Regions from separate parts of the Streptomyces boninensis genome, predicted to be linked through region 1. Evidence: riboswitches for the same ligand, from Rfam matches in the RefSeq annotation. Region 1 holds a riboswitch; each other region holds the start of a gene.
The links. A riboswitch is a leader RNA that binds a small molecule or an ion and turns the genes downstream of it on or off. The one in region 1 is predicted to bind cobalamin.
Positions count from the first base shown of each region.

Region 2: linked by a shared signal. The riboswitch ahead of ACNNMR_RS40500 (ABC transporter substrate-binding protein) and the one ahead of ACNNMR_RS25215 (aspartate aminotransferase family protein) in region 1 are both predicted to bind cobalamin.
Region 3: linked by a shared signal. The riboswitch ahead of ACNNMR_RS29435 (ribonucleoside-diphosphate reductase subunit alpha) and the one ahead of ACNNMR_RS25215 (aspartate aminotransferase family protein) in region 1 are both predicted to bind cobalamin.

Region 1 covers NZ_CP183837.1:5,512,229-5,516,977, forward strand. The annotation lists gene ACNNMR_RS25205 (hypothetical protein) at 1-707, shown strand, start outside; gene ACNNMR_RS25210 (flagellar hook-length control protein FliK) at 704-1,276, shown strand; cobalamin riboswitch at 1,320-1,547, shown strand; gene ACNNMR_RS25215 (aspartate aminotransferase family protein) at 1,731-3,041, shown strand; gene meaB (methylmalonyl Co-A mutase-associated GTPase MeaB) at 3,038-4,027, opposite strand; gene scpA (methylmalonyl-CoA mutase) at 4,047-4,749, opposite strand, start outside.
Region 2 covers NZ_CP183837.1:8,990,533-8,995,281, reverse strand. The annotation lists gene ACNNMR_RS40510 (PhzA/PhzB family protein) at 1-159, shown strand, start outside; gene ACNNMR_RS40505 (methyltransferase) at 189-1,238, opposite strand; cobalamin riboswitch at 1,378-1,506, shown strand; gene ACNNMR_RS40500 (ABC transporter substrate-binding protein) at 1,569-2,561, shown strand; gene ACNNMR_RS40495 (FecCD family ABC transporter permease) at 2,599-3,639, shown strand; gene ACNNMR_RS40490 (ABC transporter ATP-binding protein) at 3,636-4,433, shown strand; gene ACNNMR_RS40485 ((2Fe-2S)-binding protein) at 4,426-4,749, shown strand, end outside.
Region 3 covers NZ_CP183837.1:6,410,363-6,415,111, forward strand. The annotation lists gene ACNNMR_RS29435 (ribonucleoside-diphosphate reductase subunit alpha) at 1-1,854, opposite strand, end outside; cobalamin riboswitch at 1,983-2,123, opposite strand; gene ACNNMR_RS29440 (N-acetyltransferase family protein) at 2,165-2,671, opposite strand; gene mctP (monocarboxylate uptake permease MctP) at 2,705-4,339, opposite strand; gene ACNNMR_RS29450 (DUF3311 domain-containing protein) at 4,336-4,599, opposite strand; gene ACNNMR_RS29455 (YbdD/YjiX family protein) at 4,740-4,749, opposite strand, start outside.

The DNA.
Region 1 (4,749 bases):
TGCGGCAGAAGCAGGCCGCGAACGGCTCCTTCGGCGGCTCGGGACCGACCGCCGCGGCCAACACCAACAGCACCGGCCTGGCCGGCCAGGCCCTCGCCGCCGCCGGCCACCAGGCCGAGGCGGACAAGGCCGCGGACTGGGTCGCGGGCCACCAGCTCACCGAGGCCAACGGCGGCAAGGCGAAGGCGGAGGCGGGCGCCATCGCGTACAACAACGACTCGCTGACCTCCGCGCAGAGCGACGGCATCGAAGACTTCCAGCGCGACCAGTGGCGCCGGGCCACCCCGCAGGCGCTGCTCGCGCTCGCCCAGGTGCCGCTCGGGAAGATCGGCGAGACCGACCCCGACCCCGGCCCTGGCCCCGGCGACAACGGGGGTACGGGCGACAACGGCGGCGCGGGCGACGGCGGTTCCGGCGACAACGGCGGCTCCGGCGGCGGCCCGGACCCGTCCGACTCGGCCACCCCGGGCGACGCAGGCGGCGCGAACCCCAGCGGCCTGCCCCCGTCCGGCCACCCCTCCCCGGCCTCCGTCGGCGGCGGAACGGGCGGCTCGACCGGCGGCTCCGGCTCCGGCGGCGGCCTCGCCGCCACGGGCGCCGCGGTCCTGCCGTGGGCGGCGGGCTCCGCGCTGCTGATCGGCGGCGGCTATGTGACCTATCGGACGGCGAACCGGCGCAAGGCCGGAACGGAAGGAACTCAGGCGTGAAGTTCACCAAGCTGAAGCGAAAGCAAAGACCCGCCCCCCGTACGGCACGAGCCCTGCGCGCGGCGGCGCTCGCCCTGGCGCTGGTCGGCACCTCGGCGGCCGTCGGCGTCGCCACCGACGTCGCCGCGCCGGCCAAGGCGTACGCCATCGACCCCAGCAAGGGCACGCCCGGCTACTGCCCGGACGCGGACGGCGTCACCGTCATCATCGACTTCCAGGAGCTCGGCGGGGACACCATCATCCGCTGCGCCCCAGGCGACCAGGCCACCGGCCTCACCGCGCTGAAGAACGCGGGCATCCAGATCCAGGGCACCGACCGCTGGGGCGAGGCCTTCATCTGCCGCATCGAAGGCAAGCCCGGCGCGGACACCGAGCCCTGCCGCGACACCCCGCCGGCCTCCGCGTACTGGTCGTACTGGCACGCGCCGAACGCCGGCACCTGGACGTACAGCCAGTACGGCGTGATGAACCGTAAGCCGCCGCTGGGCTCCTTCGAGGGCTGGTCCTTCTCCAAGGACAAGACCGCGGAGACCAACCCGCCGCCGCGCATCGAGCCGACGCGTCCATAAGGCAATCGCGAACACCCGGGCCTCCCTTGGGCACCCGCCCCGTAGACTGGCCTATGCAGCTGGTTCTATCCCGTCTGCCAGGCGGGGTGTCGTAAGAGGGAACCCGGTGGGAATCCGGGACTGCCCCGCAGCGGTGAGCGGGAACGACCGCCGTCATTGAGCACTGGCCCCGCAGCTCGGGGGCCGGGAAGCGACGGCCAGTAGGAGACCTGCACGTATGTGCAGGTCACGCCCGCGAGTCCGAAGACCTGCCCGTTGCCCGTGCGTGCAGCCACGCGCGGCTTTCCCGGTGACCCCGAGGGCGGGTCGGCGCGATCTTCCGGGCTGGCGGGGCACCGTCGGCCCGTCGTTCTGCCTGCATTTCTTCAGGTCACACGGTCAAGTACGGCCTAACCAATGGCCGGATCAACGGCATAGCACCCTATGCCGCAGCGACGACCTGAGGAGCCTCCCCATGGCCACGGACATCACCTTCTGGGAGCACGCCGACCGCCATCTGGTGCGGTACGGCCCGGACTTCACGCCCCGCATCATCGAGAGCGCCCGCGGCGCCTACGTCCACGACAGCGACGGCGCCGCCATCCTCGACTTCACCTCCGGCCAGATGAGCGCGGTGCTGGGGCATGCGCACCCGGACATTGTGCGCGCGGTCTCGCAGTCGGTGGCCACGCTCGACCACCTCTACAGCGGGATGCTGAGCCGCCCGGTCGTGGACCTCGCCACACGGCTGGCGGGTACGCTGCCCGCGCCCTTGACCAAGACGCTGCTGCTGACCACCGGCGCGGAGGCCAACGAGGCGGCCCTGAAGATGGCGAAGCTGGCCACCGGCAAGTACGAGGTCGTCTCCTTCGATCGCTCCTGGCACGGCATGACCGCCGCCGCCTCCGCGGCCACCTTCTCCGCCGGCCGCCGCGGTTACGGCCCGCCCGTCCCCGGGAACCTCACCCTCCCGACCCCCAACGCCTACCGCTCGCCCTTCCGCCGCCCCGACGGCTCGTACGACTGGGAGGCCGAGCTGGACTACGGCATGGCGCTGGTGGACCAGCAGTCGACGGGTGCGCTCGCGGCCTGCCTGATCGAGCCGATCCTGTCGTCGGGCGGCATCATCGACCTGCCGCCCGGCTATCTCGCCCGCCTGAAGGAGTTGTGCGCGGCCCGCGGCATGCTGCTCATCCTCGATGAGGCCCAGACCGGGCTCGGCCGCACCGGGCACATGTACGCCTTCGAGCGCGACGGCATCACGCCCGACATCCTCACCCTCTCCAAGACCCTCGGCGCCGGGCTCCCGGCCGCCGCGGTGATCACCAGCGACGAGATCGAGCAGACCTGCCGGGACCGCGGCTACCTGTTCTTCACCACCCACGCCTCCGACCCGCTGGCGGCGACGGTCGCGCTGACGGTCCTAGACGTGATCGAGCGGGACGACCTCGTGAACCGGTCGGCGCACCTGGGCAAGCAGCTCACCGAGCGGCTCGGCGGCCTGCGGGACGCGTACGACGTCGTGGGCGATGTCCGCGGCCGTGGCCTCCTGCAGGGCCTGGAGCTGGTGCAGGACAAGGTGACCAAGGCGCCGGCCGACGCGCTCGGCCAGGCGGTCACGGCGGCCTGCCTGGAGCGGGGACTGCACCTCAACATCGTTCAACTGCAGGGCATGGGCGGCATCTTCCGTATCGCCCCGCCGCTGACCACGACCGACGACGAGCTGCACGCCGGCATCGACATCCTGGAGGCGTCGATCGAGGCGGTGCTCGCCGGCAGGACCTAGCCCGGTGGCCGCGGCCCGCCGCCGAATGCTTCGAGGATGCGTTCGGCGGCCTGGGTCGCCGTCATCTCGCCGTCCCGCACCTGGCGTTCCAGCCCGGGCGCCAGGGACCGGACCGACGAGTCCGCGTGCAGCCGGCCGAGCAGCTCGTCCCGCACCATCGTCCACGTCCAGTCCACCTGCTGGTCGCGGCGGCGGGTGGCGAGGCGGCCGGTGGAGTCCAGCAGTGTGCGGTGCTGTTCGAGGCGTTCCCACACCGCGTCCAGGCCGGTGGACTCGCGGGCGCTGCAGCTCAGGACCGGTGGGGTCCAGAAGGCGTCCTTGCCGTACATCAGCCGCAGCGCGCCCGCGAGTTCACGGGCGGCCCCACGCGCGTCGCGCTCGTGCGGGCCGTCCGCCTTGTTCACGGCGATCACGTCCGCGAGCTCCAGCACGCCCTTCTTGATGCCCTGCAGCTGGTCGCCGGTGCGGGCGAGGGTGAGCAGCAGGAAGGAGTCCACCATGTTCGCCACGGCCGTCTCCGACTGGCCGACGCCGACGGTCTCCACCAGCACCACGTCGTAGCCCGCGGCCTCCATCACCACGATCGACTCGCGGGTGGCCTTTGCGACGCCGCCGAGCGTGCCGGAGGTGGGGGAGGGGCGGACGAACGCGGCCGGGTCGACGGCCAGACGCTCCATGCGGGTCTTGTCGCCGAGGATGGAGCCGCCGGTGCGGCTGGACGACGGGTCCACGGCGAGCACCGCCACCCGGTGCCCGGCCCCGGTCAGCTGCGTACCGAAGGCGTCGATGAACGTCGACTTGCCGACGCCGGGCACCCCGCTGATCCCAAGTCGCCGGGAGCGGCCGCTGTGCGGCAGCAGCTCGGTCAGCAACTGCTGCGCGAGCGCCCGGTGCTGCGGGCGGGTGGACTCCACCAGCGTGATGGCGCGGGCGATGACCGACCGTTTGCCGTCCAGGACGCCCTTGACGTACGCGTCGAGATCCATGGCCACCGGCGCTACCCGCTCACCGGGCGTGGCCGAGCGCGGCCGCGAGCCGGGCGACCAGGTCGCCGGCGGCGTCCGGGATCACCGTGCCGGGCGGGAACACAGCCGCCGCGCCCATCTCCAGCAGCGTCGGCACGTCCTGCGGCGGAATCACCCCACCCACGACGATCATGATGTCCTCGCGCTCCTCCTCGGCCAGCGCCTCCCGCAGCGCCGGCACCAGCGTCAGATGCCCGGCGGCGAGCGAGGACACCCCGACGATGTGCGCGTCCGCCTCGACGGCCTGCCGCGCCACCTCGGCCGGGGTCTGGAACAGCGGGCCGACGTCGACGTCGAAGCCCAGGTCGGCGAAGGCCGTCGCGATCACCTTCTGGCCGCGGTCGTGGCCGTCCTGGCCCATCTTCGCGACCAGGATGCGCGGACGGCGCCCCTCGGCCTCGGCGAAGGCGTCCACCGTGGCGCGGGTGCGCGTCACGCCCGCGGACTCGCCGGCCTCGTTTCGGTACACACCGGAGATCGTACGGATCTGCCCGGCGTGCCGTCCGTACACCTTCTCCAGCGCGTCACTGATCTCGCCGACCGTGGCCTTCGCGCGGGCCGCATTGACCGCGAGCTCCAGCAGGTTGCCCTCGCCACTGGCCGCCCGGGTCAGGGCGTCGAGCGCGTCCTGGCAGGCCTGCTCGTCGCGCTCCTCGCGCAGCCGGCGCAGCTTGGCGATCTGC
Region 2 (4,749 bases), 3.5 Mb from region 1:
GAGGGCCATTACCGCAACCACTTCATCCTCCGGTTCACGCTGCGCGACGGCCGCATCAGCAGCAGCCGCGAATACAGCAACCCGCTGGAGCACATGAAGTCGCTCGGCATCGCGACCCCGCGCATCCAGCGGGACTGGATCCCCTCCCAGCCCGCATAGCGGTGCGGGCTGGGAGGGGATCCAGCGGCTCAGGTCGCGGGCACCGCTTCGAGCACGCCCGCCTGCGGCGACGGCTCCGCGAAGCGCACGACCTCGAACCCGGCGGCCGTGAGCAGCTCCTCGTGCTCGGCGCGGGTGCGGTTCCGCCCGTTGAGTACGGTCATCATCAGCATGTCGACCGTCTTGCCCGGGTGCGGGTCGTTGCCGGCCGGGATCATCGGGTTGACCACCACGAGCCGCGCGTGCGCGGGCATCGCCTCGCGGCAGGTGCGCAGGATCCGTACGCACTGCTCGTCCGGCCAGCTGGCCAGCACGTGCTTGAGGAAGTACACGTCGGCTCCCGCCGGGACGGAGGTGAAGAAGTCACCCGCCTCGGTCTGCCAGCGGCCGGCCAGCTCCGGCACGTCGAGTACGTGCCCGGCCAGCACATTCTCCAGCTCGAACAGGGTCCCCGTCAGCTGCGGATTGCGCCGCAGCAGCGCGGCCAGCAGGCCGCCGCGCCCGCCGCCCACGTCGACGACGCTCTTGGCCTCCGAGACGTCCACCGCGCCGGCGACGTGATTGCTCAGCGCCTCGGAGACCGACGCCATGCTGGCGTTGAAGGCCTTGCCGAAGTCCGGGTGGGCGGCGACGTAGTCGTAGAACGGGATGCCGTGCTGGACCTCGAAGGCGGTGGTGCCGGTCCGTACGGCCTCGTGCAGGCGGCCCGCCGGCTCCCAGAAGGGGGGCTCCCCGTGCACGATGATGGTGTCGCGCAGCGACATCGGCACATCCGCGCGGAGCGGCTGGGCGAGCGTGGTGAGGTGGAAGCGGCCTTCGTCGTCCTCGCGGAAGACGCCCTTGGTGGCGAGGTAGCGCAGCAGCCGGTAGAGGTGCGGGGCGTGCACCTCGACGGCCTCGGCGAGGTCGGCCGCCGTGCGCGGGCCCGCCACCAGGTGGTCGGCGATGCCGAAGCGCGCGGCGGCGTTCAGGGCGGCCGAGTACACATAGCCATTCGCGAGTTCGAGCAGCGCGCCCGCCGCCTGCGCGGCGCCGGCCGCCGTCGGGGCTGCCGCGCCACCGGGTTCTGTGACTGCCATCGCTGGGTTCCTCTCTCGTGACGGGAGGTGCGCATCACAGCTTCCGCGGTACTCATCGCGTCCCACTTGAGCGCCAGGTGACCGGGGGCACGCGCCGTGGCCGCGGGCCGTATAGTGGCCCGCGACAAGGCGACGGCGGAACGAGGAAGCCGGTGTGAATCCGGCGCGGTCCCGCCACTGTGATCGGCGAGCTCAGCCCGAAACAGCCACTGCCCGCGCCGCGGGTGGGAAGGCCGGGTGCGGCTACGACCCGAGAGCCAGGAGACTCACGCGGTCGCCTCCTCACTGGAACTGGGGCGGATTTCCCCAGAGGAGGAAGGCATTTGCCGCATGACGGGCATACGCTCGCTCACCCTGCCGGCGGCCGCGACGGCCGCCGCCCTGCTGCTCTCCGCCTGCGGAAGCCCCGCCCCTGCGGGTGGCACCGCATCCGGCGCCCCCGCGAAGGGCTTTCCGGTCACGCAGACCAACTGCGGGGTGAAGACCACCTATCAGCGGCCGCCACAGCGCGCCGTCTCCATGAACCAGCACACCACCGAGATCATGCTGGCCCTCGGGCTGCAGAAGTCGATGGTCGGCACGGCCTATCTCGACGACAAGATCCTCCCCGGTTACCGGGACGCGTACCGCGGGATCAAGGTGCTGGCCGATGAGTATCCGTCGTACGAGACGGTGCTGGCGGCGGAACCCGACTTCGTCTACGGCGGTTTCAACTCCGCCTTCCACGAGGACGGCCGCTCCCGCGCGGCCCTGAAGAAGGCGGGCATCGCCAGCCGCCTCAATATCGAGGACTGCGCCGACGGACCGGTGACGATGACCACCATGGCGAAGGAGATCCGCGAGGTCGCCGAGGTCTTCGGCGTACGGGAGCGGGGCGAGCGGGAGCTGAAGAAGCTGAACGGCACCCTGAAGTCGGTGGCGGCGAAGGTCGACGGGGTGAAGCCGACGCGCGTCTTCGTCTACGACAGCGGCGACAAGACCGCCTTTACGGCGGGCGGCGCCGGGGTCGGCAACGACATGATCAAGCGGGCGGGCGGCGTGAATCTCTTCGCCGACCTGGACAAGTCCTTCGGCGATGTGTCGTTCGAGCAGGTCGCCGAGCGGGCGCCCGAGGTCATTGTGATCTACGACTACGGGGATCAGCCGGTCGCCGACAAGAAGAAGTTCCTGCTGGCGAACCCGGCGCTCAAGGACGTACCGGCCATCAAGCACAAGCGCTTCGCCGTGCTGCCGCTGTCCTCGACGCTGCTGGGCGTGCGCGCCCCGGCAGGCGTGGAGTCGCTCGCCCGGCAGCTGCATCCCGGGCGCTTCGACGGTGAGTGAGGCGACGCAGGCGCCGGTGGCCGCGGAGGTCCGTCCGGTGCCCGCGGGGCCGCGCCGCCGGGTCCTGCCGTACGCCGTCGTGCTGGCCGCGCTCGGCGGCCTCGTCGTCGTGGCGGCCACCGCGGGCCTGATGGTCGGCACGACCGGGCTGCCCGCCGGTGAGGTCTGGCGCATCCTGCTGCACCGGATCCATCCGGCGCTGGCCGACCCGGCGTGGACGCCGGTGCGGGAGACGATCGTCGTCGACGTACGGCTGCCGCGGGTGCTGATGTGCGCCGTGGTCGGGGCGGGCCTGTCGGTGGCGGGGATGGCGCTGCAGGCGCTGGTGCGCAATCCGCTCGCCGATCCGATGCTGCTGGGGGTGTCATCGGGGGCGACCGTCGGGGCCGTGCTGGTGCTGGTGCTGAACCTGACGTTCTTCGGCATGTTCTCGCTGCCGCTGGCGGCCTTCTGCGGTGCGCTGGCCGCGCTGATCGCCGTCTACTTCCTGGCCCGTTCCGGCGGGCGGATGACCACGGTGCGGCTGGTGCTCGCCGGGGTGGCCATGGCCGAGGTGCTGTCGGCCGTGGCCAGCTTCCTCGTCGTCACCTCCAACGACCCGCACAAGACGCAGTCGGCGCTGCGCTGGATGCTCGGCGGGCTGGCCGGCACCACCTGGACGATGGTGTGGATCCCGGCCGTGGCAGTGCTGGCCGGGACGGCGGTGCTGCTCGGCGTCAGCCGCCCGCTGAACCTGCTGCTGGCGGGCGAGGAGGCCGCCGCCGCCCTCGGTCTGGACGTGCACCGCTTCCGCGCGGCGATCTTCACCCTGGTCGCGCTGATGATCGGGGCGATCGTCGCGGTCAGCGGCCAGATCGGTTTCGTAGGCCTGATCCTGCCGCATGTGGTGCGGCTGCTGGTGGGCGCCGACCACCGGCGGGCGCTGCCCGCCGCCGCGCTGCTCGGCGCGGCCTTCCTGATCGCCGCCGACCTGGCGGCGCGGACGCTGATGAGCCCGGAGGAGATCCCGGTCGGGATCCTCACGGCGCTGGTCGGTGGCCCGTTCTTCCTGTGGCTGATGCGGCGGAGGGCAGCATGACGGTGGAGCCCGCGGTGCTGGAGATCGAAGGCGTGACGGTCGTGGTGAATGATCGTCCGCTGGTACGGGACGTGTCGCTGCGGGCCGCGCCCGGCGAGGTCATCGGCCTGGTCGGGCCCAACGGGGCGGGCAAGTCCACGCTCTTGCGCACGGTCTACCGTGCGCTGCGCCCGACCTCGGGCCGGGTGCTGCTGGACGGTGACGACGTGTGGCGGCTGCCCGCCAAGCACCTCGCCCGCCGCCTCTCCGCGGTCCTGCAGGAGACCGGCGGCGACTTCGAGCTCACGACGTACGACGTGGTGGCCATGGGCCGCACCCCGCACAAGCGCGCCTTCGCGGGCGACGACGCCGACGACCGCGCGATCATCCTCGCGTCGCTCGCGGAGCTGGACGCCGCCGACCTGGCGCGGGCGCCCTTCGACCGGCTGTCCGGCGGCGAGAAGCAGCGGGTGCTCATCGCGCGGGCGCTGGCGCAGCAGGCGGGGACGATGGTGCTGGACGAGCCGACGAACCACCTCGACCTGCGGCATCAGTTGGACGCCCTGCAGTTGGTCCGGCGGCTCGGCGTGACCACGCTCGTGGCGCTGCACGATCTCAACCTTGCGGCGGCGTTCTGCGATCGTGTGTGCGTGCTGAACGATGGCCGGTTGGTGGCGTCCGGGACGCCGGGCGAGGTGCTCACCGCGGAGCTGCTGGCGGCGGTCTACCGGGTGGCGGCCGAGGTCACGCCGCATCCGGACACCGGGGTCCCGCGGATCACGGCGCTCGGCGGATTGGACCGGGCCGATGCCTGAAGCGGACCGGGCAGCCGCCGCCGAAGCCCTCGCCGACATCGCGTCGTTGGGCCCGTTCTTCACCGTGGTCGTTGGTGGTGCGGCCGAAGGCTGGCACCCGGTGGCGGACACGTACCGGCGCGGCTTCACCGACCTGGTCGAGCGGACCGCCGCCCGCTACGAAACCGGGGAACTGCGCGTCGGCGCCTCCATCGTCCAGCTCGGCCACGCCGCCCGCCTCTGGTCGCCGGTGCTGGGCTGCGCCGTCGTGCACGGCATCGTGCCCGACCTGACGGGCCTGCAGCGCGCAGACAACGGTCCGGCGCTGCGGCTGCCG
Region 3 (4,749 bases), 900 kb from region 1:
CGCGATCGTCGCCGTGGGGGCGATCGCGAGGAGGAGGGAGTTGCGCAGGCCCGTGTCCGCGACGCGCCCCCGCAGCGCGTCCCAGCGGTCCGGCCAGGTGACTGCCGCGTCCGGGTAGTGGTCCGGGTGCAGGACGCCGCGGGCGGCGCGGGTGCGGTCGTAGGCCGGGTGCGGGCCGTGGCGTTCGGCGAGGTCGCAGCTGGCCTCGTAGGCGGCGAGCATGATGCGCTCGGCGATGCGGGTGGAGAGGGCCTTCGCGGATGGTGAGTCGAAGGGCAGGCCGAGCTTGAAGAAGACGTCCTGCAGGCCCATGATGCCGAGGCCGACCGGGCGCCAGCGCTCGTTGGAGGCGGCGGCCTGGTCCGTGGGGTAGAAGTTGATGTCGACCACGCGGTCGAGGAAGGTGACGGCCGTACGGACCGTGGAGTCCAGTGCCGCCCAGTCCATCTCGCCCGCGTCGGCGTCCAGATGCGCCGCCAGGTTTACGGACCCCAGGTTGCAGACCGCCGTCTCGCCGTCGTCGCTGACCTCGAGGATCTCGGTGCAGAGGTTCGAGGAGTGGATGACGGCGCCCGGCTCCGCGGTCTGGTTGGAGACGCGGTTGGCGGCGTCCTTGAAGGTCATCCAGCCGTTGCCGGTCTGGGCGAGGGTGCGCATCATGCGGCCGTAGAGCTGGCGGGCCGGGAGCTGTCGGTCGTAGCGGCCCTCTTTTTCCGCCTTGCGGTACGCGGCGTCGAACTCCTCGCCGTACAGGTCGACCAGCTCCGGCACCTCGCTCGGGGAGAAGAGCGACCAGACCTCGTCGGCCGCCACCCGGCGCATGAACTCGTCCGGGATCCAGTGGGCGAGGTTGAGGTTGTGGGTGCGGCGGGCGTCCTCGCCGGTGTTGTCGCGGAGCTCCAGGAACTCCTCGATGTCGGCGTGCCAGGGCTCCAGGTAGACGCTGGCGGCGCCCTTGCGGCGGCCGCCCTGGTTCACCGCGGCGACCGAACTGTCCAGCGTGCGCAGGAACGGGACGATGCCGTTGGAGTGGCCGTTGGTGCCGCGGATCAGGGCGCCGCGGGAGCGGATGCGGCTGAACGGGAGGCCGATGCCGCCGGCGTGCTTCGACAGCTTCGCGACCTGGTGGTAGCGCTCGTAGATCGAGTCGAGCTCGTCGAGCGGGGAGTCCAGCAGGTAGCAGGACGACATCTGGGGGTGGCGGGTGCCGGAGTTGAAGAGGGTGGGGGAGGAGGGGAGGTAGTCGAGGCGGCTCATCAGGCCGTAGAGGGCCTCGACCTCGGTGAGGGCGCGGGGTGAGGTGTCCTCGGCGAGGCCGCAGGCGACGCGGAGGAAGAAGTGCTGGGCCGTTTCGGTGATCTGACGCGTGGTCGGGTGCCGGAGGAGGTAGCGGGAGTGGACGGTGCGCAGGCCGAAGTAGCCGAAGCGGTCGTTGCGCGCCTCGTCGATGAGGGAGTCGAGGCGGGCGGCGTGGGTCCGTACGAAATCCGCGGTGGAGTCGGCGATCAGGCCCTCGCGGTGGCCGAGGGCGATGGAGGCGGAGAAGGTCTGCACGCCCTGGCTCGCGGCCTCGTCGGCGATGGCGCGGGTGAGGAGGCGGGCGGCGAGGCGGGAGTACTCCGGCTCGTCGCCGATGAGCCCGGCGGCGGCCTCGGTGGCGAGGTCGCGCAACTCCGCCGCGTCGGAACCCGGATGGCGGCCGCGCAGCGCCGCCGCGGCGACCCGGCCGGGGTCGGTGGCGGGGAGGTCGGCGGTGAGGTCGGTCAGGGTGCGCAGCAGGGCCTCGCCGGCGCGGTCGGCCTCGGCCGGCGCCGCTGAAGCAGGTTCCGCGGGGGCGGAGGGTGCGATGGTCACGGGTGGTGCTCTCCCTCGCTCGGCAGTGGGCCGCGAGGGGTGGGGCGCGACGGGCGGCCTACGGGCATGCCGAAGTCGCGCTTGGCACGCCACATAGGCGTCCGCCGGCCCATTCCACGAGGCCCGGACGTCAGGTGACAGCTGCCGGCAGGTGCTCGGACTCGCGATTTCCGCGCATGCGCGGGCATCGCATACCGTTGCGGGACAGTTCCGGATTCGCACCGGATTCCCCTGCTGCGGCAGCGAGCACGAGCATACATCTTGGGTACGCCAACGCACGCACCCCCCACATGTTGTGTCGGAGTGTCAGCTAGAGGGCGAGCTCGTAGGTCAGCAGTGTGAGGTCGCTCTCGGCGACGGGGCTCCAGTCGCGCTCCGGGGTGCGGACGAACCCCAGCCGTTCGTACAGCCGGTGGGCCGACTTCATGCGTGCCTGGGTGGAGAGCACCAGGCTCCGCGCGCCCTGCTCGCGGGCGCGCTCGATGCAGGCCCGGACCAGGGCCTCACCGATGCCGCGGCCGCGCCCGGCCGGCGCCACGACCAGCATGCGGAACTCGGCGCTGCCCGCGACCCGGAGGTCGGAGTATGCGGTGCCGGGTGCCGCGTACGTGACCGAGCCGAGGATCTCGCCGGACTCCTGCGCCCGCGCGACGAGCAACTCGGCCTTCGCGGCGCGGCTGGCGGAGTCGCGGAGCACGCCGAGGTAGCTGTCGTTCTCGCCGAAGGTGAGCAGGCCGTCGTCGAGAAAGACGCCTGCGACCAAGTCGCCGACCTGGTCGTAGTCGGCAGGAGTGGCGGGAGCGATGGTGATGTCCATGAGCCGAGTCTCCCTGATGGTCATCAGTGCGCGTCAGTGCGCGCCCGACGCGGCCTTCTCCGCCTCCGGTGCGGGCCGGGCCGGGGCAGCCGCCGGGGCATCCGCCGTGTAGTCCTCCGGCGAGGTCTCGTCGATGCCCGCCGGGGCCTTCGCCGCCCGCAGGATGACCGTGCCGACCACCGTGACCACCACGTTCAGCACGAACGCCGTCAGGCCGATGTAGCCGATCTCGCCGATGCCGGGGATCTCGTCCGACGAGCCGCCGAAGTGCTTCTGCGTCGGCGAGGCGACCCCGTACGCCGCGATCGTCCCGTACGCCATGCCGACCGCCCACCCGGCGAGCAGCGCCCAGCGGTGGAACCAGCGCGTGAACAGGCCGCCCACCAGCGCCGGGAAGGTCTGCAGGATCCAGATGCCGCCGAGCAGCTGCATGTTGATCGCCGCGGTCTTGTCCATGCCGAGGACGAAGACCAGGGCGCCGACCTTGACCAGCAGCGAGACCAGCTTGGAGACCTTGGTCTCCTGCTCGGGGGTGGCGTTGGGGCGGATGAAATCCTTGTAGATGTTACGGGTGAAGAGGTTCGCGGCGGCGATCGACATGATCGCCGCGGGGACCAGCGCGCCGATGCCGATGGCCGCGAAGGCCACGCCGGCGAACCAGTCGGGGAACATGTTCTCGAACAGCTGCGGGATCGCCAGCTGGCCGTTCTCCACCTTGATGCCGGCCGCGATGGCCATGAAGCCGAGCAGCGCCAGCAGGCCGAGCATCAGCGAATACAGCGGCAGGATGGTGGTGTTGCGGCGGATCACCTCGCGGCTGCGCGAGGAGAGCGTCGCGGTGATCGAGTGCGGGTACATGAAGAGGGCGAGGGCCGAGCCGAGGGCGAGGGTGGCGTACGTCCAGTGGCCCGGCTCGCTGGGCGCGACCTCGCCGCGGGGCTTGCCGGTGGCCGGGTTGGTGGCGCCGAGGGCGTCGCCCGCCTTGGCGAAGATGTCGTCGAAGCCGCCGAGCTTGATCGGGATGTAGATGATCGCCACCGCGATGACGATGTAGATCAGCGTGTCCTTGACGAAGGCGATCAGCGCGGGCGCGCGCAGCCCGGACGAGTAGGTGTACGCGGCCAGCACGCCGAAGGCGAGCAGCAGCGGCAGGTCCTTGATGAACCAGTTGGTGTCCTCGCCGCCGCCGACGCCCATCACGTCGAGCACCGACTGGATGCCGACGAGCTGCAGCGCGATGTACGGCATCGTGGCGAGGATGCCGGTGACCGCGACGGCCAGCGACAGCGACTTGGAGCCGAAGCGGCCGCGGACGAAGTCGGAGGTGGTCACGTAGCCGTGCTTGTGGCTGACCGACCACAGGCGGGGCAGGAAGGTGAAGATCAGCGGGTAGACGAGGATCGTGTACGGCACCGCGAAGAAGCCGGCCGCGCCGGCCGCGTAGACCGCCGCCGGGACGGCGACGAAGGTGTACGCGGTGTACAGGTCGCCGCCGAGCAGGAACCAGGTGATCCAGGTGCCGAACGAGCGGCCGCCCAGGCCCCACTCGTCGAGGCTGTTCTCGTTGGCCGCCTTGCGCCACCGGGCGGCGAGGAAGCCCATGACGGTGACCAGGACGAAGAAGAAGATGAAGACGGCGAGCGCGACGCCGTTCACGCCGTCGTTCATGCGCCCGCACCCCCCTTGCGGGTCCGCTGCTCACGGCGGATCAGCAGGAAGGCGACCGAGGTCAGCACCGCGGAGATGAACACCCACAGCATCTGGTACCAGTAGAAAAACGGCACCCCGCCGAGCGTCGGCTGGATCTTCGCGTACGAGCTCACCCAGAGGATGCCGATGAACGGCGCGAAGAGGCAGAGCCCGGCCACCACGCGCGTCGGCGTGATGACCGGTTGCCTGCCGGGCGGGGATGCCTTGGCTTCGGACATGGGGGGCGGCTCCGTACCTTGAATTCGATCACTCGGTTTAGGTGGCGAGTGAATCTAAAACAAGGGACCGGATGCCGTCACCAGCTGTCCGAATAGCGGACTAGACGCCCTTCACGAGCGCCTCCAGCGCCTCCAGCGCGTCAGCAGATG